3 regions of the Oceanospirillum sp. genome follow, and region 3 is predicted to be linked to each of the others. Evidence: predicted binding sites of a transcription regulator. Region 3 holds the regulator's gene; each other region holds the start of a gene.
What was found. Region 3 encodes PhoB, which activates phosphate uptake and scavenging genes when phosphate is short. Its sites were predicted from a motif close to TGTCATANNNNTGTCANA; they were not measured.

Region 1 (7,825 bases), on a different contig from region 3:
TCAGGTCGACAAACATGGGTTTGCCGGTCTGTACCACTCTGGGCATCTGGGATGAGGGCAGGAGTTGTTCGACCGGTAGTCCGGCGGCATCCAGAGTATCCGGCAGATCCAGCAGTTTGCGGTAGGCGTCACTGATCCAGACGATGCGACACTGGCGATCGATGACCAGCGAGCCCTGACAGGCATGGGTCAGCTGCTCCAGCAAGATATGGGAAGCGTGATCATTGGAGAGCAGGTGCATCAGGTTTTTCGGTGTCATCTGTCAGTACAACCTTGTTAAGCCTGTGTTTTATCGGATCGGGAAACCTTTACTGGGTGCCGCCATCAAATTAGGGCTAAAATAGCACGGCTGATTAAGAGGTGGCTATTTCGCCAGCGATGAGGGAAACATGCAGATACAAGAGATTGATAAACAAGAGTATTTAAAACTGAGTCGGAAAGTCAGCGTTGTTCTGATTATCTGCTTCGCGGTAACGGCGATGACCAGTGGGCAGTTTCTGGTGCTCACCTGGGGAAATCCTGACGGGGGAAATTTCTACCTTAACCTGGCAGGCGTTCTTGTGGGGGTTCTGATCACCAGCCTCGTATTTTCTTTCTATAAAAATGATCCCCGACTGACAGACCTGCTCTATGTTTTTCGTCTGAAGCGTATGCTGGCGCGAATCACCAACCGGATGCATAAGCTGAAAAAAGGGGTTGCGGCGGATGATGAGGATGCACAGCGGATTTTACGTTTTTACTATGAAGGTCTGATGCAGGTCTACTATCTGGAAAGTAATGAATACGGTCACTCAGAGCTGGTCAAAGAGCGTGATATTTTCATTGAGGGGTTATCGGAAGCGCTTAAAGAGGAAGCGTTAGCAGACCTTCAGCCGGAATTTATCGAAGCAGTGGCCAAGCGTTACGGGGATAAATAGTTGTTTGGTTCGACATGATAACGGCCTGCCGATGCAGGCCTTTTTTGTATCAAGGGTTTGGGTCAGACTGGCTTCTGCCCGGTTGGCGGATCGTCGTGCTCTCCCGGCGTTTGCTTTTCATCCTTGTGGTTGCTTTCGTCATTCTTGTTGTTACTTTCTTCGTCCGGGTCAATATTCTGCCTGTCCGGTAGCGGCATAGGCTTCAAATGACGGCTGCGACCATCCCGGCGGGACAATTCTGTGCCGCAAAGCTTGCAGTAGTCCGCATCCGCATCATGACCTTCTTCGCCACAACCCTGGCAAACCAGATGCATATGCCGTTTCATCGTATTCGAAAGCTCTACGGTCACAATCCCTGTAGGGACCGCAATGACCGCGTACCCCATGATCATTACGATTGATGAGAGAAACTGACCAAAGTTACTCTGAGGTGTGATATCTCCGTAGCCAACGGTTGTCAGGGTCACAATCGCCCAGTAAATGCTACGGGGAATGCTGGTGTAGCCGTTATCCGGGCCTTCAACCACATACATGATAGAGCCAAAAACGGTAACCATGGTGAGCACCGTAAAAAGAAATACGGTGATCTTGCGGCGACTTGCTTGCATCGCTTTGGCAAGTGCTGCGGCTTCCCCCACATACTGAAACAACCGTAGCACCCGAAATACCCTGAGCACCCTTACCAGTCGGACAACCAGCAGTACTTCGGTACCGGCAAAAAAGAGGCTGAGATAGGTCGGGACAATGCAAAGCAGATCCACCAGACCAAAAAAACTGGTGGCGTATTTGAGGGGCTTGCCAATGCTATACAGGCGCAGCAGGTATTCGATGGTGAAGATGACGGTGAAGCACCATTCAATAATGTAGAGTTCTTCGTGCCAGTCGTCATGAATGGCCTGAACGCTGTCCAGCATCACCAGAGAGACACTCAAAAGAATACAGATGATCAGGGCTATATCGAAACCTTTAGCCAAGGGGGTATTGGCTTCAAAGATAACGTGATAAACCTTCTGACGCAGTCCTTGCTGTTCAGGTTGATCGGGAGTTTCCGTAGCGTTTGTTTTTTGATCCGCAGCCATTGTAGGGTCGCTTATACCGTTCGATAGATATTTGAGGGGAGCGGGCTCCCATCCGACATCAGCGCAGCAGGTTTTGCTGCAGACTGTTAAAGGTCAGTTCGTGACGACCCAACTCGAGAATCAGCTCATACTGATCATCCTGATTCCGGTTGATCAGTTGCTGATCAATGCCGGTTGCTCCCTGCTGCTCCAGCTTCAGAAGTGCCATCTCTTCTGCCATCAGTCCGCTTAAACGGCTGATGCCTTTCAGCAGTTCCTGTGCTTGCTGTTGCAGGTTTTTCTCCCCGAGGGAGGGGACCGGATACTGGTAATGAATCCAGCGATCCAGATGGAGCAGTGGTGCTTGCTGACGCAACCAGAGAACCTTGTCTGTTGGGTAGCGGGGCAGATGAACCCGGCTTAGCAACGACTGAAAAACCGTTTCTTTGTCAGTGAAAGGCGTTTGCGGTAATTCCCGTTTCAGCAGATAGAGCCACTGCATCACTTCCAGCAGGGTCTGGCCAACCCAGGGCGCTGTCATAAGGCGTTGATAGTTTTCGTTTAAAGCGGAAAAATCAGCACAGTTTCTGAGTGCATTCGGGCAGTTTTCCAGTCGTTCCCAGCTGGTTTTCTGCTGATGCAGGGTCGCCAGATATTCCAGTGAATAGCTGAGCATACGCATCTTGTATCTCAGTGCCGTCGGGTAATACAGTGTTTCGGGAATATTTGTCTGGCGACTCAGGTGGAGGAGGCACCAACGCAGCTGACGCAGACTGTCATAAAGCTTATTCAGTAGTGCCCAATTTCGATTAAAGGCCAGCTGTTCCCGGAGTGCTATAAACTGATCCAGTTCGCTTTGCGCGGTTCGAATCAGTCCCTGGACATCATCAAAGGCGGGAATGCGCGACGGAGACAGTCCCGCTTTTTCAGGGGCAAAAAGCCGAAAACCACGTTGTGCTTTGCTGATATTGCTGACCAATAGAGGCACTTCATCTGAAAGGTCGTGGGCTACCAGAAACAGCAGATCGGCATCTCCGGATTTCAGTTCCAGCTCAATTTCACTGATCGGGTCTTTTTTACCCTGAGCGATCACTTCGCCCTGATCGTGTACGAGTTCGATCTCGGCCTGAAGGTTTTCATGGCTGATATTCAGCATCCAGCGCTGGCGGGTAAAGTTCGTTTCGAAAGCTGGCTGCAGGGTTTCTTTCAGCTGCTCTGCATTCAGCGACGCAGGCCAGCAGTCGGTGTCGATCAGGCTAAGATCCAGCTCGGGCTTGCTCAGTTCCCATTCCCATTCACCGCGTTCATGCAAACCACCGCTACCGCTGCCACTGGTTTTCAATGTTTGAATGTACTGGTCGCCGGCTTTTCGGATTCGTAGAGCTACCCTGGATTGATTCAGCATCAGATCCGGAGTGTCGAAATAGATATTTTTCAACGCCTTGGTATCAAAGCTGGTTGCCTGTCCCAGCACCGGATGCTGACGTAAAATGATGCCAGCCTGAGCAGGTATCGTCAGTTTGAGTTCAATTTCCTTGGCCATGGCGTCCTCTTGGGGGTGGTAATTTGGTGAACCCTGCCATCTGTCAAATGAACAATCACTGCAGGATATGAAGCATCTGCCGAGTATACCAGCCTAATACCAGAGTGCAGCGGCAATATGATGCGGCAGAATATCGTGCTTCCGGTTTCGTAATAAAAAATGTCGGCATCCCAGCGCTCTGTAATAAAGCTGTCATATAACCGACATATAAATTGCGTGTATCAAAAAATCATGACAGTTGGGTCAACAAAAGATGACAAAACTGGGATTTTTTTATGACATGGCGAAAAACAGCTCTTATACTTTCGCGCAAATTCATACTCCAAGGCAGAAACCCACATGAGTAATCCATTTTCCAAGCTCTTTGGGCGCTCACCCTTTGGTCCTATGCAGGATCATATGTCCAAATCGTTCAATTGTGCAGAGCAGTTGATTCCGTTTTTTCAGGCAGTGTTGGCAGAAGATTGGGAACAGGCTGAAAAGCTACAGCAACGGATCGCTGTTCTGGAGAACGAAGCTGATGATATGAAAACAGCAATCCGTACCAATATGCCGGATAGTTTATTTATGCCTGTGCCTCGTTCCGATCTGCTTGAACTGCTGACCGTTCAGGACAAGATCGCCAACAAAACCAAAGATATTGCCGGCATTATGCTGGGCCGAAAGATGAAGATACCGGCTGGTCTTGCTGACAGTATGGTGGCTTATGTTGAGATGACAGTGAAGGCTGCGGAACATGCGACCCGCGCTTTGCATGAGATTGATGAGTTGATTGAGACCGGTTTTGGTCGTCATGAGTCTGAACTGGTTAAGAAGATGATCGGTGAGATTGATGTTTGTGAACATGAGGCTGACAAATTGCAGGTTGGTCTGCGTGCTCAGTTGTTCAGTCTTGAAACCGAGCTGCCTCCGGTTGATGTGATCTTTATGTACAAGATTATCGATTGGATTGGTGATGTGTCAGACCGCGCTGAGCGTGTCGGCAGCCGTTTACAAATTTTGCTGGCGAAATAATAACGCCGGTAGTAACCACCTTATATCTGACAACAAATGGTTATTTTATGTCGATTCTAGCTCAGTACGCCGATGTCTTTATTATCCTGGCCTGTGTGTTTGGTTTCTTTATGGCTTGGGGTGTAGGCGCCAACGACGTGGCAAATGCCATGGGAACCTCTGTTGGCTCTAAAGCGATTACCATTAAGCAAGCCATTGTGATCGCGATCCTGTTTGAATTTGCCGGTGCCTATCTGGCCGGTGGTGAAGTAACTGCCACCATCCGTAAAGGCATTATCGATCCGGGACTGCTCGCCGGAACCCCGGAACTGCTGGTATACGGTATGCTGGCTTCTCTGCTGGCTGCCGGTATCTGGCTGCTGGTGGCCACACACTTCGGTTGGCCGGTATCTACTACTCACTCTATTGTGGGGGCTATTGTTGGTTTCGCCGCTGTGGGCATCTCCATGGATGCTGTCAGCTGGGGTAAAGTCGGTAAGATCGCTGCAAGCTGGGTGGTCTCCCCGCTGCTGGCCGGTACTATCGCCTTTATGCTCTTCCGCAGTGTTCAGGGGCTGATTCTGGAAAAAGACGATCCGTTTGCTAACGCCAAACGCTACGTGCCTTTCTATATGTTCCTGGTGGGTTTCATCATCGCCATGGTGACGCTGCTGAAAGGTCTGAAGCATGTCGGCTTACACCTGTCATTTGCTCAGGCTGCGCTTTGGTCGGTGGCTATCGGTATTGGTGTACTGTTTATTGGCGTCTGGATGCTGAAATCCATCAAACGTGATGAAACGGCAGATAAAGAGTTTCACTTCTCCAGCGTTGAGAAAGTATTTGGCGTTCTGATGATGTTCACCGCCTGCGCTATGGCATTTGCCCATGGGTCTAACGATGTTGCCAATGCGGTTGGCCCTCTGGCAGCGGTTGTCGCAGTTGTTGAAAGCGGAGGTGTGGTTGCGGGTAAATCGGTTATGCCTGCGTGGATTCTGCTGCTGGGTGGCGGTGGTATTGTGGCTGGTCTGATCATGTACGGTCACAAGGTTATCGCAACCGTGGGTACTAACATCACTGAACTGACGCCAAGCCGTGGCTTTGCAGCAACATTGGCTGCGGCAACGACGGTTGTAATCGCTTCCGGTACCGGTCTGCCAATCTCCACCACACATACGCTGGTTGGTGCGGTTCTGGGTGTGGGTCTGGCTCGAGGTATGGCCGCTCTGAATATGAATATCGTTAAGACGATCTTTATGTCCTGGATTATCACCTTGCCAGCGGGTGCGGCACTATCGATTCTGTTCTTCTTTGTACTGAAGGGGATTTTCAGTTAAGCCGGAACAATCTGCTTGTGTTCTTAACAATGGTCGCTTTCGCGGCCATTGTTGTTTTTGGGCGCCGCGCTTTTAACTGTGCCTTGTCTCTTTTCTCCTGATGGCCGCGCGACTACAATCAGGAATCAGACTGAGATTCAGTCTGCTGAATTTGAAACATTTTTTTCAGGCTCGCATGCTTAGCTGTTATTCGGTTGAAGCGATGCGGGTTTTTCTGTCTTTAAAGCCCTGTTTGGGCCGGAGAGCCATTTAACCACTGATCTGCCGGGATTTATCTTGAACTCAAGTAACCTAAAGACAAACGACTGCGCGCAATCTACCCGTGACTGTTTTCAGGCCACGAGTGACTATGTGCGCAGCTTTCGTAATTCATCGCCCTACATCAATGCTCACCGGGGCAGAACCTTTGTGGTTCTGTTGGATGGGCAGGGTATTCAGCACTCTAATTTTTCCAATATCATCAATGACCTTGCCCTGCTGAACAGTCTGGGTGTACGTCTGGTGTTGGCTTATGGTGCCCGCCCTCAGATTATGGAGCGACTGGAGCGACGACGTTTGCCGCTGGAGTTCGTGGGAACAAGACCGGTCATTACGAATGAGGTGCTTGAAGCGGTTAAGGATGCGGCGGGCTCTGCCGGTATCGACATACAGTCGCGTTTGTCCATGGGGTTGCCAAACTCCCCGATGCATGGTGCTTCTCTGCGTGTGGCCACGGGTAACATGATTACAGCGCGTCCGATTGGGGTTATTGATGGTAAGGACTTTGGCCATACCGGTCAGGTGCGAAAGGTCGATTGTGAGGCGATAAACCGCCAGCTGGACGATGGTGCCATTGTGCTGCTGCCGCCCCTTGGCTTTTCACTGACCGGAGAGGTGTTTTCTCTGAGTGTTGAAGAGGTGGCAACCCGGGCTGCTATAGAGCTTAAAGCGGATAAGCTGATTGTTTTCGGTGAGGCACAGGGATTATTGGATGATACCGGAGAGGTGATCCGTGTCATGCCGCCCCGTGAAGCGGGACGTCGTTTGGAAGTTCTGGATGAAACCTCGACAGAGTATGCAGGTCTTCATGCGGTCTGGCAGACCAGTCGCTTTGGGGTTAATCGCGCTCACCTGATCAGTTATCAGCAGGATGGCGCTCTGATCGAAGAACTGTTCACCCGTAATGGCGGCGGCACCATGATCACCCAGGAGCTGTATGAACAGGTTCGGGACGCCACTATTGAAGATGTTGGCGGTATTCTGGAACTGATCCGTCCTCTTGAAGAGCAGGGTGTGCTTGTGCGTCGTTCCCGTGAGCGCTTAGAGAATGAGGTTGATCTGTTTACCGTGGTCGAGTTGGACGGCATGATGATCGGCTGTGCCGCACTTTACCCCTTTGTTGAGGATGGTATCGGTGAGCTGGCCTGCGTTGCGGTTCACAGTCAGTATCAGGGTGGTCAACGTGGCGATCTTATCCTGCAGCATATCGAGAAGCGTGCGAATCGCATCGGGCTGGAGCGCTTGTTTGTTTTGACGACGCATACCGCACACTGGTTCCGCGAACGGGGCTTTGAACCGGCGGATGTGGATGCGCTCCCAAGAGCCCGTCAGGAACTCTACAACTGGCAGCGTAACTCCAAAGTGTTTGTTAAAACACTGTAAGTGTTCTTGGTTGATCGTTTAGACCACGGCTCAAAAAAAGGCGGGTGCTCTCATCAAATAATTTGAGAGCTACCCGCCTTATTTGCTGCAAGAGCAGCCAAGCAAAAGACCTGTATCACCCGACTAAATCAGTCGGATTAACATAAGCATAGTCCAGAGCTTCAGCTACCGCGCGGTTTGTGACTTGTCCTGCATGAATATTTAGCCCATTCATCAAGTGGTTATCGTCTTTTATTGCATCTTGCCAACCCTTGTTTGCCAGTGCGATCACGAAAGGCAGGGTGGCGTTGGTCAGTGCCAGCGTTGAGGTGCGCGCAACCGCCCCCGGCATATTGGCAA
Region 2 (7,825 bases), on a different contig from region 3:
GGCGTAAAATAAACACCAGCCTTAGCGCGGGTGTCGTTAAGGTGGCGCAGGATGGTAGCTTGCAGGAAGGTATCATTACCGCTGACACCTACCTCTATAAAGCTAAAGCTAACGGTCGTTGTCAGGTTCAGTCTGCTTAAGTGCAGCCTTACTGCTCCGACACTCATTGTCAGGAGCTTCTATGTTCTATCAATTCGCAGAATCGTCATTAGGTTATCTGATGCTTGCTGAGCAGAAGGCAGGAGCCGGTTTGTCTTTGCTGTATATCGGTGATGCTTCTGAGTCCTTGATGAAGGCGGCACAGGCCGCTTTTCCGGATCAGCACTGGCAAGAGTCTGATCATCTGACGCCATATCTTGCGCAGATCTGTTCTGCGCTGGTCAACAAAACCCCTTTCCCGGAACTGCCACTGAATCTGGCCGGAACCGCTTTTCAGCAGCAGGTCTGGCAGATGTTGCAGCAAATACCCTATGGTGAAACCCTGAGTTACAGCCAGCTGGCTGAGAGGCTGGGCATGCCCAGTGCTGTGCGGGCTGTAGCCAGTGCCTGTGGTGCGAATCAGCTGGCGTTGCTTATTCCCTGTCATCGGGTCGTGCGGAAAAACGGAGATCTGTCGGGTTATCGGTGGGGTGTGGCCCGTAAACGCCAATTGTTAGTGCTGGAGGGGGCCGTTGTCTAGCGTTACGGTTTTACTGGCTGTGTTTAGCCATTCCTTCGAGGTCGTCAAAAGGATCATTGACGACCTCGGAGAACATCCGTTCTGAGGCGACCGATTAAAACAGGTGCGACGGTACCAAAGACTCTACATACAGCACCACATCTTCCAGAATATTCTGGTCCCGCGGTGAGAGTTCAGTCTGGCTCAGTTCCACCAGACGCTGATTGAACTGCTCTGGTGTCAGGCTGCTGACTGCCGGATCATTGATCCGTTGCCAGCGGTACTCATCCCACTGCTGTTGTTCTTCACCGGTTAGCCAATCCTTGTAGTTACGGGCTTTGTAGCGGAAAAACATCTGTTCCAGACGAGGATCCTGAAACGTTGGCTGAAGCTCATGAAGCGACTCTGCCGGTGTCTCCCGAATCATCTCCATCTGATCTTTATCATGATGACCAAAGAAGCCGCCACCATAAAGCATCAGATCCGGGTCATCAGAACCGCCTTCAAACTCAGGTGCACTAAATACCGCCTGCAGTTTCGCAGTCAGATCGCCCAATCCAGCCAGCACCTTCCAGTGCCCTCGGCAGGTATCCAGGCTGATGCCGGTACGGGCTTCAACGTTTCCATCCACCATGCTGACCGGCAGCACCACAGGGCAGCGGTTAATGTGGATAACCTTAAGAGGAATACGGGGCTGATCGAGCTCGCTCTGAGCGGTAAAGACACGACGCTGAATCTCTTCGGCGGACAGGCCGCCAAGCTCTGAGGGATCCGCCATCAGGTCATAACAGATAACGCCGTTCTTATTAGTCGGATGCTGCGCTAATGGCACAACAACAGCGGCATTGCCCCGGGCAGCACCAAACATGCCGGAAATATGCAATACCGGCTTGCGGCTTACCAGATCCAGCTGATCAGATACTTTGTGTTTGTTACGCAGATCAAACAGGTGCTGATACAGCTTGGGTTGTTTGTCCCGGATCAGGCGCGCCATAGCAATCGTTGCCCGAACATCAGAAACCGCATCGTGAGCCCCTTCGTGGGCAATACCATTAGCCGCTGTCAGATGTTCCAGCTTAAAACTGGGTAAGCCCTGGTCGTTTAATGGCCATTCGATGCCCTCAGGCCGAAGGGCATAGGCGGTGCGTACCACATCGATCAGATCCCAGCGGGAATTGCCGTTCTGCCATTCACGCCCGTAAGCATCATAGAAGTTACGGTATAGGGTATGACGGGTCATCTCATCATCAAAACGCAGTGAGTTATAACCCAGAGCACAGGTGTTGGGCTGACTCAGTTCATGATGAATATTGGCTATAAACTCTGCCTCAGGGATACCGTTTCGCTGTGCATCCTGTGGCGTAATGCCTGTAATCAGGCAGGCATCAGGATGAGGCAAAAAATCATCTGCAGGCTGGCAGAACCATTCAACCGGCTCTGCTATTTCATTCAGATCCAGGTCGGTGCGAATACCGGCGAATTGTGAGGGACGATCGCGGCGGGGATCGGCACCAAAACTTTCATAATCGTGCCAGAACAATGTGGGCTGAGAACTCAAGGTTCAGGTCCTTACTTTTATCAGGGCCTGTTGCCTGTAACCTGATCAGCTCCGACTCTGCCGGAGCTGAGATTCTGTTGTTGAATCAGGGCAGGTTACGTGGCCAGGATACATTTAATTCAATCTGAGAACGTTGCGGCAGGCTGTGATAGCTTACCTGAATCTCATCCTGCTCGGATTGGGTGTAGCGACGAATGACTTCAACCAGTTCTCTTTGCAGGCGAGGCAGAAAATCAGGCTGGTTTCGCTGCATACGATCCTGAGAAATCATTACTTTTAGTCGTTCCCGGGCAACATCCGCTGACTGACAACTGTCTTTTTGGAAAAAATTACGCAAACGCTTCATCGCCGACCTCCAAACATCCGGCTGAACAACCCTTTTCTTTCAAGCTCTGTAAATCGCATTGGTAGCTCTTCACCCAGGAAGCGGGCAACCGTGTCACTATAGGCTTGCCCGGCATCGCTGTCACTATCGTGCACCACAGGAATCCCCTGATTCGATGCGCGCAGAACGGCTGGTGACTCAGGAATAACACCCACAACCGGAATCGCCAGAATCTCTTCAATATCCTGAACCGACATCATATCGGAGTGCTCAACGCGTTCGGGGTCATATCGGGTAATCAAAAGATGCGCCTTAACAGACTCCCCTTGCTCTGCTCGGCGGGTCTTGGAATCCAGCAAACCAATAATGCGGTCAGAATCCCGTACCGAGGAGACCTCAGGATTACTGACTACAATCGCTTCATCCGCATAATACATTGCCATAACAGCACCGCGCTCAATGCCCGCAGGGGAGTCACAGATAATAAAATCGAACTCTTCTTTGAGAGCGTCGATGACATCTCCAACCCCTTCGTAGGTCAGTGCATCTTTATCCCGGGTCTGAGACGCAGGTAGCATAAACAGACCATCCAAACGCTTATCTTTGATTAGCGCCTGGCTGAGTTTGGCCTCACCTGTGGTGACGTTGATCAGATCATAAACGACCCGACGCTCACAGCCCATCACCAGGTCCAGATTACGAAGGCCCACGTCAAAATCGATCAGAACCGTGCGATGACCCTGCATGGCCAGAGCGGTTCCGATTGATGCGCAGCTGGTGGTTTTACCAACACCACCTTTTCCGGACGTTACCACGACTACCTTAGCCACGGGTCCTTCCCCCTTTAATATTATTTTTTATTTCCATCAGATATCGGTTCTATTAAGCAGTGTTAAATAAGGTTGAGATCAGAGGATAACAAGGCTCTGATCTTCTAAATGCAGTTCAATCGGCCGTTCACTCTTTTTCGGCCATTCACAGGTGTCAAACGTCTGAAAGACACCGGCAATGGATACCAGTTCCGCTCTGAGCTGCTGACAGAGTACTTTCGCTTCTGTATCGCCCTGTGCTCCCGCGATCGCCCGGCCACGGAGTGTGCCCCAGATCTGAATATTACCATCGGCAATCACTTCAGCCCCCTCATTGACAGCGCCAATGATGACCAGATCAGCGCAGCTGGCGTAAATCTGCTGACCAGAGCGAACGGTGCCACGAACAAAGCGGGTCGGCAGGCGTTGAATACAGCCCTTTTCTTTCTCGACCTCTTTCAGGCGACGTTCGGTTAACGGTGGAAACCAGCCCAATCCTAAAGCCCAGGCGGACTTTTTAATCCCTTCCTGAGCACAGCGTACTGCGATAGGAATCAGGCCGTTTCTCTTACAAGCATCAACGATCATCTCCAGAGCAATCGGGCGTTCTTCCAATTGATCAAAAGAGAGCAGAACCGGAGTTTGACGGAAAAATGCCGGTGCTTTTTGAGTCTGACGGCTTAATTCCTGTTCGATTTTTAAACAGTCTGTTGTCATCAGCTCCAGAGTGGTAATTGTCAGATTACCCCCTTTAAACTGAAATGCCGCCTGTTGTTCCCGCTGATTTGGTCGCACAGAAAACTCACTGAATTTGCCGTTAAATATTTAAAAAGATGTGAACTAAGATAATTATACAGGATGATCCGGTAACAGATGCAAAAAAAGCCGGCAGGTGCCGGCTTTTCATCGGATCAGGCGGTTAACACATGTGCTGACCGCCATTAACAGCTAAATTGGCACCTGTGATAAAGCCACCGTCTTCAGCGGCGAGAAAAGAAACGGTTCGCGCAATCTCTTCCGGTTTACCGAAACGCCCCACCGGGATGCCTTCCATAATCTGATTACGAATCGGTTCGTCGATTTTCATAATCATATCGGTGGCGATATAGCCTGGAGAGATGGTGTTGACGGTGATTCCTTTTCGGGCGGTTTCCTGAGCCAGCGCTTTGGTAAAGCCGTGCATACCGGCTTTGGCAGCTGAATAGTTGGTTTGCCCCATCTGACCCTTCTGACCATTAATCGAAGAGATATTGATGATGCGGCCAAACTTCATTTCCAGCATATTATCGAGACAGGCTTTGCTCATATTGAAAACACTGTCCAGGTTGGTTTGCAGTACCTGATGCCACTGATCCCAACTCATCTTCTTCATGAAACCATCACGGGTGATACCGGCGTTGTTAACCAACACCGCAATGGGCCCCATGGTTTCAGCAACTTGCTTGCAGCCCTGCTGACAGGATTCAAAGTCACCGACGTCGATGTGAACGGTCTCGACGTCATAACCAGCGGCTTTTTCGGATTCCTTCCAAGCCTGTGCTTTTTCCTGGTTAGTCGAGGCCGCCACAACCTGATAGCCATCATTGGCCAGACTACGGCAAATTGCGGTACCGATACCTCCGGTACCTCCTGTTACTAAGGCGATCTTTTTACTCATCTTACATTCCCTCTGCTTGTAGATGTCGCTCTCGCATTCCCTGTTTTACGGATACACGGTGACAAGACCGTGACAGCAAAACAGGGTTTTGCCGAACTATCCGGGCCTCAAACCGACAGCTAAGTCAGCATTGCGCCCGGATGGGCAAAATCCATATGTGATCGTCAAAATACGCCTTTTAATTGTTTATTTTGGTTTTTGGCGTAAAAACTTTTGACATTCAGTTATTTAGCTCTATAATGCACTGCATCTGATGCGGGGTGGAGCAGCCTGGTAGCTCGTCGGGCTCATAACCCGAAGGTCGTCGGTTCAAATCCGGCCCCCGCTACCAAATTCAGAGAAAGCCAGATTCTTCGGAGTCTGGCTTTTTTTATGCCTGAATTTTGACATCCTCATTCGCTCCCCTCTGCACTCCTTTGGTTCTCATTGTGCTTATCCGTTCCCTAATCTGGCACGCAACAATGGAATAACCTTCGCAATATTATGGCGTTACTGGCCCGGTACGCTATCAAACCTATCCTGCTGCGACAAGACAATATGACCGATTGGTCACCATGCAGCGCAGCATATCGAGCCTTATAATTGAGCTAACTGATTGTTTCCTGTCAGTATTGTCAGCTTACGGTCTTTAGGTCTTATTGCGATTTACTTAATATTAGCGTCAGTGTTAGCAGAGTCTTTGTATCGCACAACACGAAAGCCAGCAGATGGAGCATTATTGTGGAAACATCTAACGCGAGTCAGCCTTCTGAGTTACAGCAATATCTGAGCCAGGCTGTTGCCATCGCCCGTCAGGCTGGTGATCTGATTCGAAGGTCCCGAGAGGAGCAAAGCTTCTCGCAGGATTACAAAGAGGGTCACGAGCTGGTGACCAGTGCCGACCTGAAATCGGACCAGATGATTCGTGCGCTGTTACAGCTGTCTTTTCCTGATCACGGTATTCTCTCGGAAGAGTCGTCACCGGATTACTCGGATACTGAAACGCTGAAGCGGTCCATCTGGATCATCGACCCCATTGATGGCACCGTAAATTACGCCCATGGATTGCAGCAGGTTGCGATATCCATCGCCTTTGCTGAACAGGGTGAGGTGAAAGTCGGTGTGGTCTATAACCCTTTTCTTGATGAGATGTTCACAGCCGTCGCAGGCGAGCCCGCCCAACTCAACGGAGAAGAGATTCAGGTCAGTACAACCACCGAGCTGAAGAAAGCTCTGATTGCCACCGGTTTTCCGTACGACAAGACTCTGATTCCAACGCTGTTGCCGCGCCTGCATCAGGTGCTGAATAACTGTCAGGATATCCGCCGTATGGGATCTGCCGCTATCGATATCTGTTATGTGGCGGCGGGGCGGTTAGATGGGTACTACGAGACGGTTTCACCGTGGGATTTTGCCGCTGCCCGGCTGATTGCCCTTCAGGCGGGAGCTCTGGCGGGCCATCTCGATGGCTGTCCGGATAATGTTCCCCCTTCTCTCTATGGTGATCAGATGCTGGTCGCGAATCCGGCCCTTTACCCGCTACTGCAGGCCTTATTGAGCGATAACATAGAAAAAGCTGCATCACAGAAAGCTACATAAGGATACTCTCTATGATGGCTTTTGAATGATACAGTTGCTGTCATCGAGTGAATTGAAGCGCTAAATGGAAGGGATTTCCGTGAAGAATTTTGTCAGAGGCGTTGTGTTTTTCTGTTTGGTCGGCACCTTTAGCGCGGTACTTAGTGGCTGTGGTGGTTCCGATGGCGGTGGAAGCTCCGGTGGGGATGACCAGCCGCATACCTCAGAATCTGATCCGGATTCATCAGCCTTTAACAGTGAACAGCTTGTGGGCAGCTTTTCCTTTGGCTTTGAAAGTCCGGATACGGACTGGTATTCATACGGTGTCACCACCGCACCCCGCTCAAACTATGCCCGTAGCGGTAGTCAATCTCTTGGCATCACGCAACGACAGGCGAACTATTATGGTGCTAAGCACCTGCTTCACCAACCTGCCGATACTACGCTTAAGGCGGGGCAAACCTACATCATTCGTGGCTATCTGAAACAGCCTGATGCCAGTGAAAGCCTGAGCAGAACCTACACCCTTTCAATGATTACCGGTACAACGCCGGATTACACCGATATCAGCAGAATTCTGGTGGATGGCAATGAATGGCATCTGTTCAGGGGCTATTTGATCTGATCGAAGAGCACCGCCCTCTGTTTCAGAAATACCCCTTCAGCATTGGTGAGTTTGGCCAGAAGAATGATGACTATTTTTCCTCAAAGAATGCGCTGGGCTGGATCAACGACCTGATTGATCTGCTGGACGAGCGCCATATTGGTTATCAGTACTTCTCCTACAAGGGCAACGAGTTTGGCCTTTACCAGAATGAAAACAGTTTTTCGGTAAACAGCGAGAAAAACACGGCACTGGTCAATGCTCTGGAGCATCAGCTTCAGACACAATAGCGACCGCTTTTTTGGGTGCCCGATTTGAGTGATCTGATAACAAGTAATTTAAGTATGACAAAAGAGCTTTAGTCCCTATAAGATATAAGGTCTTACAATGACCCAGCCAGAGGCAGCTATGTTCGCCGTTGCGGATACGGATATTTCATCGGAAGAGATCAGATTGCTGGCAACAGCTTTCAATTCACATCAGCCTATTGCGATCATTGATCGCTCCGGCATTATCATCAAAGCCAATGATGCCTTTGGTGATCTGACCGGTTATGCGCTGAGGGAGTTGGCTGGGCGCAATATTCGTATGTTGCGATCAGAGAAGCATAGCGACCACTTTTACAAAGAGCTTTGGCTCGGGCTAAAAGATGAGGGA
Region 3 (7,825 bases):
CTGGTTCCACGTAACCGGGCCACAGCCAAGCAGCTGGTTCGATCCTCGGTTCTGGAAGATCCTGATGGTGTTCGCCATCTGTTTGCTTTTCCGGCACACTGCCTGCTGGATATGAAGCTCTATCAGAACTATCGTGCCATCTCTCCGGATGCCAAACACGCCCTTCTGAAACGCAAGAAAATACAATCCGTCCCGGCGATACCTGAAGCAATCGACTACGATCTGGTTGTGGATGCCCGCTGCTTCGATAACGAGACCGTCTTTACCGAATCCGGTGACCCGGCTTGGCTGCTGGAGTTTTCCAGCGATGAGTATAAAGCGCTGATCGAAGCCTTCAGTAACTGTTCACGTATTGAGCAGTTTGCGATCCCTCTGGTATCAATTCGTCCGAATTTGACCGCTGTTGATCAGGATGAGATGGAAATTAAGGCGGCCGTAGAAACCATCACATCCCGCCGCATTCGTACTCGCCTGGCGGAAAGCATCGAAATTCCACCCCTGCCGCTAAGTGCCCATAACATCATTATGTTACGGGCTGATGAGAACGCCGGAGCAGAAGAACTGGCATCTATTGTGGAGTCTGATCCAAGCCTGGCATCACAGGTGATCAGTTGGGCAAACTCGCCCTATTACGGCCTGCCCGGACAAATTCGCTCTATTGAAGATGCCGTGATTCGGGTACTGGGTTTTGACCTGACCATGAACCTCTCGCTGGGTTTGTCGATGGGTAAGAATATCAAAATGCCCAGCGATGGTGTTTTCGGCTACCGCAACTACTGGCGCGAAGCCGTAATGAAAGCGATGCTGATGGAGCGATTAGTAAAACAGATACCCGCAGCACACCGGCCTTTTGTCGGTCTGAGTTACCTGTCCGGGCTGGTGAATAACTTTGGTTATCTGATTATTGCAGAGGTGTTTCCACCGTATTTCTCGCTTTACTGCCGCTATCAGGAAGCCAATCCTCACGTACCTGCAATGTATATCGAACGCTTTCTGTTCGGTATTACAAGAGAGCAGATTGGCAGCTTCCTGTTTCAGACCTGGGGGATTCCGGATGAGGTTTGCAGTGCAATCCGTCACCTGCACAACGCCTCTTACGAAGGCCTGCATCATGAGTATGCGAACCTGCTCTATATTGTAAACCAGTTGGTACAAAGTGATGGAGAGGTCCGGCTTGGCAAGTTACCGGAAACCGTATTGAGCCGTTTGCATCTGGAAAGATCCAAAATCGAAGAAGCCGTTGCCGATATCAGCAGCTTCAACGAAGAGCTCAATACTCTGGCGGAAATGCTGGAAAAAGCCAGCAAATAGGACGAAGCGATTGAACCTGCAAGACTCTGCTTTTCAGGGGGGCAGGGCAATCAACCTCACATCAGATATAAAAAAACCCGCAGTGTTATGCATTGCGGGTTTTTTTATTAACTCTATGGCTTAGCAGTCAACAGCATCTTTCAGTTTCTTACCAACTTTGAAGCCAACCGTCTTGCTTGCCGGAATATCCATCGGCTCACCAGTCTGAGGGTTTTTACCCTTACGAGCACTACGCTCTCGTACAGAGAAAGTACCGAAACCGATCAGAGATACAGAATCACCTTTGGCTACCGCACCAGTGATCTCATCCAACATCGCATTCAGAACTTCATTCGCTTTATCTTTAGACAGCTCCGCTTTTTCCGCGATGGCTGCTGCCAGTTCAGGCTTACGCATGCGTTATCCTCTTTATTATTGCTGTTTAATCCGTATAAGACCGCAAACATTTAATCAGCCTGCCATGCGGGATGCAAAGGTTTTTTCCCGGTCTGTGATAGAATTCCACACCTTCAAAAGATGGAATAAAGAGGCATGTGTTGGATCCACAGCAACTGACATCTCTGCGGGCAGCATCCCGCCCGGAATGGGAACAACTCAACTGGACGCGTCCCCATACACCGGGAAAAGCGCAACCGGATATGGCGTGGCTTGACTGGCTCACAGACAGCACTTCACTGACAAAACGCCTGACTCAGATCAGCGACCAGCAATTCCGTGTTCAGCTTTTACAGCAGCGTCTGTTAAAGCCTGCACTGAATGAATGCAAAGTACTGGGCATAGGGCCTCAGGAGCATGCACTGGTGCGGCAAGTGATACTCCATGGCGTTAACCAGCCCTGGGTATTCGCCCGTACGGTTATTCCGCTGTCGACGCTGAATCAGGGTAATCGTCACCTGATGTTGCTCGGCAACCGCTCTTTGGGTAGCGTACTGTTCAAGAATGCCCACACCCGACGCACCTCTCAGGAGATCACCCGGAGCCATCCTGATTTCTGTGCGCCTTTTATCTGGGGCAGACGCTCAACCTTTGCAATTGGTCAGGCACCACTGTTGGTTACTGAACTGTTTCTGGAGCCGTTCCGCGATTATCTGCACCTGACTCGCTGATTGCCCCGTAATTTACTGATATTGCCCAAGCACAAGCTGAGGAATCTTCTGATGTCATCCATTGCCTTTATTCAGCAGCAGTTTCCCCATTACATCAAACTGATGCGGATCGACCGCCCCATCGGTACCTATCTGCTGCTCTGGCCAACCCTGTGGGCGCTCTGGATCGCGGCAGAAGGCGTACCGGATTGGGACGTTCTGGTGATTTTTGTTCTGGGTGTTTACAGCATGCGGGCTGCAGGCTGCGTCATTAACGACTTTGCCGATCGAAAAATCGATGGTCATGTGGAACGCACCAAAGCACGACCGTTGGCTACAGGCGACGTCACTGCGAAAGAGGCGATAGCACTCTTTATTGTGCTGGGACTGATCTCATTCGGGTTAGTTCTGATGACCAACCCGCTGACGATTCTACTGTCTTTAGGCGGGATCATGCTCGCTTTTATGTATCCCTTTATGAAACGCTATACCCATCTGCCACAGGTTGTACTGGGGGCCGCGTTCTCCTGGGCCATTCCCATGGCCTATGCCGCGCAGACCAATAGCGTTCCGGTTGAAGCCTGGCTACTGTTCACCGCCAAAATGCTCTGGACCGTCGCTTACGACACTCAATATGCCATGGTCGATCGTAACGATGATGTCAAAATCGGAGTCAAATCCACCGCCATTCTGTTCGGCGAACTGGACCGGCACATTATTGCGTTACTGCAGCTGCTGGCCGTTATCGCGCTGCTGATTGTTGCCGCCGAAAAAGGGTTGGGGCCTTGGTTTTATACCGGGCTTACCGCTGCTATTGCGCTGTTTGTCTATCAGGCAAAACTGACGTTCCACCGCAAAAGAGAAGCTTGTTTTAAAGCCTTTCTGAACAATCACTGGGTTGGGATGCTTATTTTGCTGGGCATTATTCTGGACTATGCTCTGAAGTAACCCGCATCTGACGAATCAGAGTTCAGCTGCCGGTATCCGCAAGAAGTTCACACAAACGTCATCATGTCATCTTATTGTCATATTTACTCGCTGTAATAACGGTATTACTGATGACATAACCGACTTAGACGGGAACACGGAAATGACAGGAAAAACCGTCCTGATTGTAGATGACGAAGCCCCGATCAGGGAAATGATCGCGGTTGCCCTTGAGATGGCAGACTACACCTGTCTGGAAGCAGAAAATGCTCAGCAGGCCCATGCGATGGTAATCGACAAACGCCCGGACCTTATTCTTCTGGACTGGATGATGCCCGGAACCAGTGGTGTCGAACTGGCCCGCCGCCTGAAACGCGACCCGGTCACCGCGGAAACACCGGTAATCATGCTAACCGCCAAAGGTGAAGAAGATAACAAAGTTCAGGGGCTGGAAGCCGGGGCAGATGATTACATCACCAAGCCCTTTTCTCCACGGGAACTGGTTGCCCGCTTAAAAGCTGTTCTGCGCCGGACTACGCCTAAAGGTATTGAAGACCCGGTTAATGTGGATGGCCTGATTCTGGATCCGGCCAGCCACCGCGTCACCTCCGATGGCGAACCACTGGAGATCGGCCCGACAGAGTTCCGTCTGCTGCAGTTCTTTATGACTCACCAGGAACGGGCGTACACCCGTAACCAGCTGTTGGATCAGGTATGGGGCGGTAACGTGTATGTTGAAGAACGGACCGTCGATGTTCATATCCGTCGCCTGCGTAAAGCACTGGGGGATAAACATGAACAACTGATTCAGACGGTACGCGGGACAGGTTATCGTTTTTCCGTTAAGGTCTGATACCAGAGCAATCAACTGCTGAACACTGAAACGGCCTGATCTGTCACTGCGGATCAGGCCGTTTTCCCAATGGTTCAGCTTCCACGGGCAAGAAGTAAGGTAATCGCTTGTGACTCCAATCTGGCAAGCTGAACTCACACGGATCGTTTACATCGCCTTGTTTGCAGCGGTCATTGGCTGGCTTTCAGGCTCTATCGCCTGGGCGCTGACATCCGTGATGGGAATCTACATTGTTTTCGCACTGCGCTTTTTACAACGCCTCGACTACTGGCTGGAACACAATGCCAATGAAGAGCCACCGGAAAGCTGGGGCATCTGGGGATACCTCTTCGACAAGATGTATCGCCATCAGCGTCGCTACCAGCAACAACAACAGCGTCTGACAGAAATTATCAACAAAGTACAACGCTCCAGTGGTGCGCTGCGTGATGCCGTTGTCATGATTGACCAGCACGGCTGTCTGGAATGGTGGAACCGTGCCGCCGAGGGTCTGCTCGGTTTTCGCTCGCCCTCAGATAAAGGTCAGGCCTTAACCAACTTACTGCGGGATCCACGCTTTATCAGTTATTACGACAAGCAGGATTATCAGGACCCTCTGGTACTGACTTCACCCATGGATGATAACCTGATGCTGGAGTACCAGATCACCATTTTCGGCCGCAATGAGCGACTGATGCTGGTGCGTAATATCACCCGCCTTTATCGCCTGGAACAGATGCGCAAAGACTTCGTTGCCAATGTATCTCACGAGCTGAGAACCCCTCTGACGGTGATCAACGGCTATCTGGAAACCTTTGCCGATTACAGTGATCAGTTACCACCACGCTGGGGACGCGCGACCAACCAGATGCAGCAACAGTCCCGGCGCATGCAGAATATTATCAATGACCTTCTGCTACTTTCCCGACTGGAAACCACCGATATCGAAGGTCAGCAACAACATATTGAAATTGGCGTTATGCTGGAGAGCATCCGCCAGGATGCCGAGTTACTCAGCGGCGATAAAGAGCACGTTATCCGGATCGACCTGCACACTCAGGCTCAGGTTGTTGGTTCTGAAAACGAACTACGTAGCGCTATTTCGAATCTGGTGTTTAATGCCGTGAAATACACACCGCCCGGATCAACGATCAGTATGACCTGGCAGGAACTTCCGCAAAGCACAGGGGCCGTTCTGATTGTTGAAGATAACGGTGAAGGTATCGACGCCCGCCACTTGCCACGTCTGACGGAGCGTTTCTACCGGGTCGATAAAGGACGTTCTGCTGAAACCGGGGGCACGGGCCTCGGACTGGCGATTGTGAAGCATGTTCTACTGAGGCATAACGCCAAACTGGATATTAAGAGTGAAGTCGGTAAAGGCACACGCTTTACCTGTATTTTCCCCGACCTCAGGCTGGTCTGGCCAGGGGAGGGAGCCAGACAGCAACTTGATGCGCCGGCCCGCAGTCCTGAACTCTCAGACCTAGCTGCTCAGTCGGGCGATGATTTTCGACAGTAACTGCCCTGACTTCGGGTCCATATCGATAAAACGCACACCAACGTAGACCGCTTCTGCGTTGGTTCGTTTTTCCTGGGCCTGCAGCATGATCACGCTGCCTTTAGTGGTCAGGCGCATCTGCTGCTCACCCTGACCGGCGATAAAACCGACGGACAGCTCTTCAAACAGTTCAGGAATAGCCTGCCCTCTTTTAGCCATAACGACGACTTCCTGAGTGTTCAGCTCACGAATCACCACCGGAAGTTTATTCTCCCCGAACATCAGCATCGCCTTGCCCCTGACACGACGGGGACCCGATGAAGAAGAGGGTGCGTGCTGCATACCTTGCTTACTGGTCAGTACATCAGCCATGCTTCCACCGCCCATAACCCGGTTGCGGCGATTCATGATCTCAGCAAGCTCTTCACGGGAGATGATTCCGGACTTAACCAGATGTTTGGTTACCTTATTGATCAGCTGGTCATTGTTGAACGGCTTAGTCACATAGTCTGTTACACCATGCTGAGCAGCCTCCACAACGTATTCTTTATCCCCAAGGGAGGTCACCATGATAAAAGGCGCATTTTTGTTGCGGCTGTCATCATGTTCACGTAACCAGCTTAACAACTCGATACCGGACATCTCCGGCATCTCCCAATCACATAGCACCAGATCGAAGCGACCGACTTCCAGTATTTTTTGGGCCTTACGGCCATCCTGAGCGGTTTCTACTTCAAACTGGGGATATTCTGCCTTTACCGCTTTAACCATCAGGTCACGGGTAAATTTGGCGTCATCAACAACAAGTATTCGGGCGGTTTTCATAATTCTCTCAGATATCCTTCATGCCAGTCGGTAGCGCAAGTGCTTCATCAGGATAGATGGACACCTGCCGGACCCAAAGCCAGGTTGCACCAGCAACCGCTGCCGGCATAAAGATCAGGTTGATGAAGGGGACAAACATCAGCAGATAGCACACCATTCCAAAACTGAGCGAGTGCCACCAATTCTGCTTCAGACGCCGCTGCATCGCATGAAAGTCAATTTTATGGTTATCCATCGGATAGTCCATATACTGAACAGACAGCATCCAAACTGAAAACAGGAACCACAAAACTGGGCTTATCAGATTAACAACGGGTATAAAACTGATAATCACAAGCAAGAGAACCCGCTTGAGGAAAAACCACTGTTTCTGCAGCTCTCGCTGCAACGAACGTATCGCCATTTCAGAGAAGGTCTCAGCAGGAAAGCTAACCTGGCCATTCCGCAATTTGAGCTCTACTTTCTCCGCTAAGAGGCCATTAAAGGGAGCAGCAATCAGAGCTGTGGTGGCGTTAAAGCCATAGACAACAAACCCCAGAATCGCAACCAGCGCCAAAGGCCACAGCAACCAGCTCATAAAACTCAGCCAGTCCGGAAGAGTAGCGACCAGACTGTCTACCCAGCCACCCAGTAGCCCCAGAACAAACCAGATAAAAGCCGATAAAATCACAATGTTACTTAACAGAGGCACCAGAACAAAACGCTTCATACCCGGTGTAGTGATCAGCCGAAAACCTGCAGCAATGGCAGCGGGGCCTGAAAAGATATGTGTCATAAAACCTCAGTTTAAGCATTAATCATTCAATCGGAAGCAGCCCGATTTACGCACAAAGCTCCCGCAGGGATATTAACTCTACCTGCAAGTGGTAATAAAGTTCCAGCCGATGTTGTTTTGACAAAACAGGGGGGTAAATGACACTTTTTAATCAATCAGGAAGTGGAAATTGACAGTTTTTAGCCAGAGCAAAAAGAAACGCCCAGATACAGAAAAGGAGCCGAAGCTCCTTTTTTGCCATCAAAGAAACCCGTTATACAAGAATTTCGATGAGGTACTGAACAGACAGTATCTGTTATGCCGATAAGCTACTCGTTGCTCAGGCGCTGCTCAATGGTTTCAGGCGATGAGTGACGAACATCCATCCCCTTCACCAGATAGATCACATACTCAGCGATATTATCAGCATGATCACCAATACGTTCTAATGCACGCAATACCCAGATCACATTCAGCACACGGCTGATAGAGCGCGGGTCTTCCATCATAAAAGTCACCAATGCACGCATTGCTGAGCGGTATTCCAGATCCACCGCTTTATCTTCCTGAGCGACCGAAAGCGCCAGATC

Region 1: the regulator PhoB is predicted to act here: its motif matches at 3,698-3,715, upstream of AC4GL5_RS03910 (TIGR00153 family protein).
Region 2: the regulator PhoB is predicted to act here: its motif matches at 5,065-5,082, upstream of phbB (acetoacetyl-CoA reductase).

What each region holds. Positions count from the first base shown of each region.
Region 1 is NZ_CEYNZH010000005.1:77,496-85,320, forward strand. It holds gene AC4GL5_RS03890 (sigma-54 interaction domain-containing protein) at 1-259, opposite strand, end outside; gene AC4GL5_RS03895 (DUF3087 family protein) at 390-917, shown strand; gene AC4GL5_RS03900 (ion transporter) at 980-1,996, opposite strand; gene AC4GL5_RS03905 (CYTH domain-containing protein) at 2,055-3,518, opposite strand; gene AC4GL5_RS03910 (TIGR00153 family protein) at 3,858-4,532, shown strand; gene AC4GL5_RS03915 (inorganic phosphate transporter) at 4,580-5,845, shown strand; gene argA (amino-acid N-acetyltransferase) at 6,122-7,486, shown strand; gene ald (alanine dehydrogenase) at 7,602-7,825, opposite strand, start outside.
Region 2 is NZ_CEYNZH010000012.1:64,353-72,177, forward strand. It holds gene AC4GL5_RS07800 (GGDEF domain-containing protein) at 1-140, shown strand, start outside; gene AC4GL5_RS07805 (methylated-DNA--[protein]-cysteine S-methyltransferase) at 182-679, shown strand; gene sbcB (exodeoxyribonuclease I) at 774-2,216, opposite strand; gene minE (cell division topological specificity factor MinE) at 2,302-2,562, opposite strand; gene minD (septum site-determining protein MinD) at 2,559-3,371, opposite strand; gene minC (septum site-determining protein MinC) at 3,450-4,145, opposite strand; gene phbB (acetoacetyl-CoA reductase) at 4,270-5,007, opposite strand; tRNA gene AC4GL5_RS07835 (tRNA-Met) at 5,262-5,338, shown strand; gene AC4GL5_RS07840 (inositol monophosphatase family protein) at 5,728-6,585, shown strand; gene AC4GL5_RS07845 (hypothetical protein) at 6,650-7,189, shown strand; gene AC4GL5_RS07850 (hypothetical protein) at 7,159-7,458, shown strand; gene AC4GL5_RS07855 (ATP-binding protein) at 7,556-7,825, shown strand, end outside.
Region 3 is NZ_CEYNZH010000001.1:174,315-182,139, forward strand. It holds gene AC4GL5_RS00795 (HDOD domain-containing protein) at 1-1,311, shown strand, start outside; gene AC4GL5_RS00800 (HU family DNA-binding protein) at 1,432-1,707, opposite strand; gene AC4GL5_RS00805 (chorismate--pyruvate lyase family protein) at 1,848-2,417, shown strand; gene ubiA (4-hydroxybenzoate octaprenyltransferase) at 2,469-3,344, shown strand; gene phoB (phosphate regulon transcriptional regulator PhoB) at 3,487-4,176, shown strand; gene phoR (phosphate regulon sensor histidine kinase PhoR) at 4,286-5,677, shown strand; gene AC4GL5_RS00825 (response regulator) at 5,642-6,481, opposite strand; gene cysZ (sulfate transporter CysZ) at 6,489-7,256, opposite strand; gene phoU (phosphate signaling complex protein PhoU) at 7,565-7,825, opposite strand, start outside.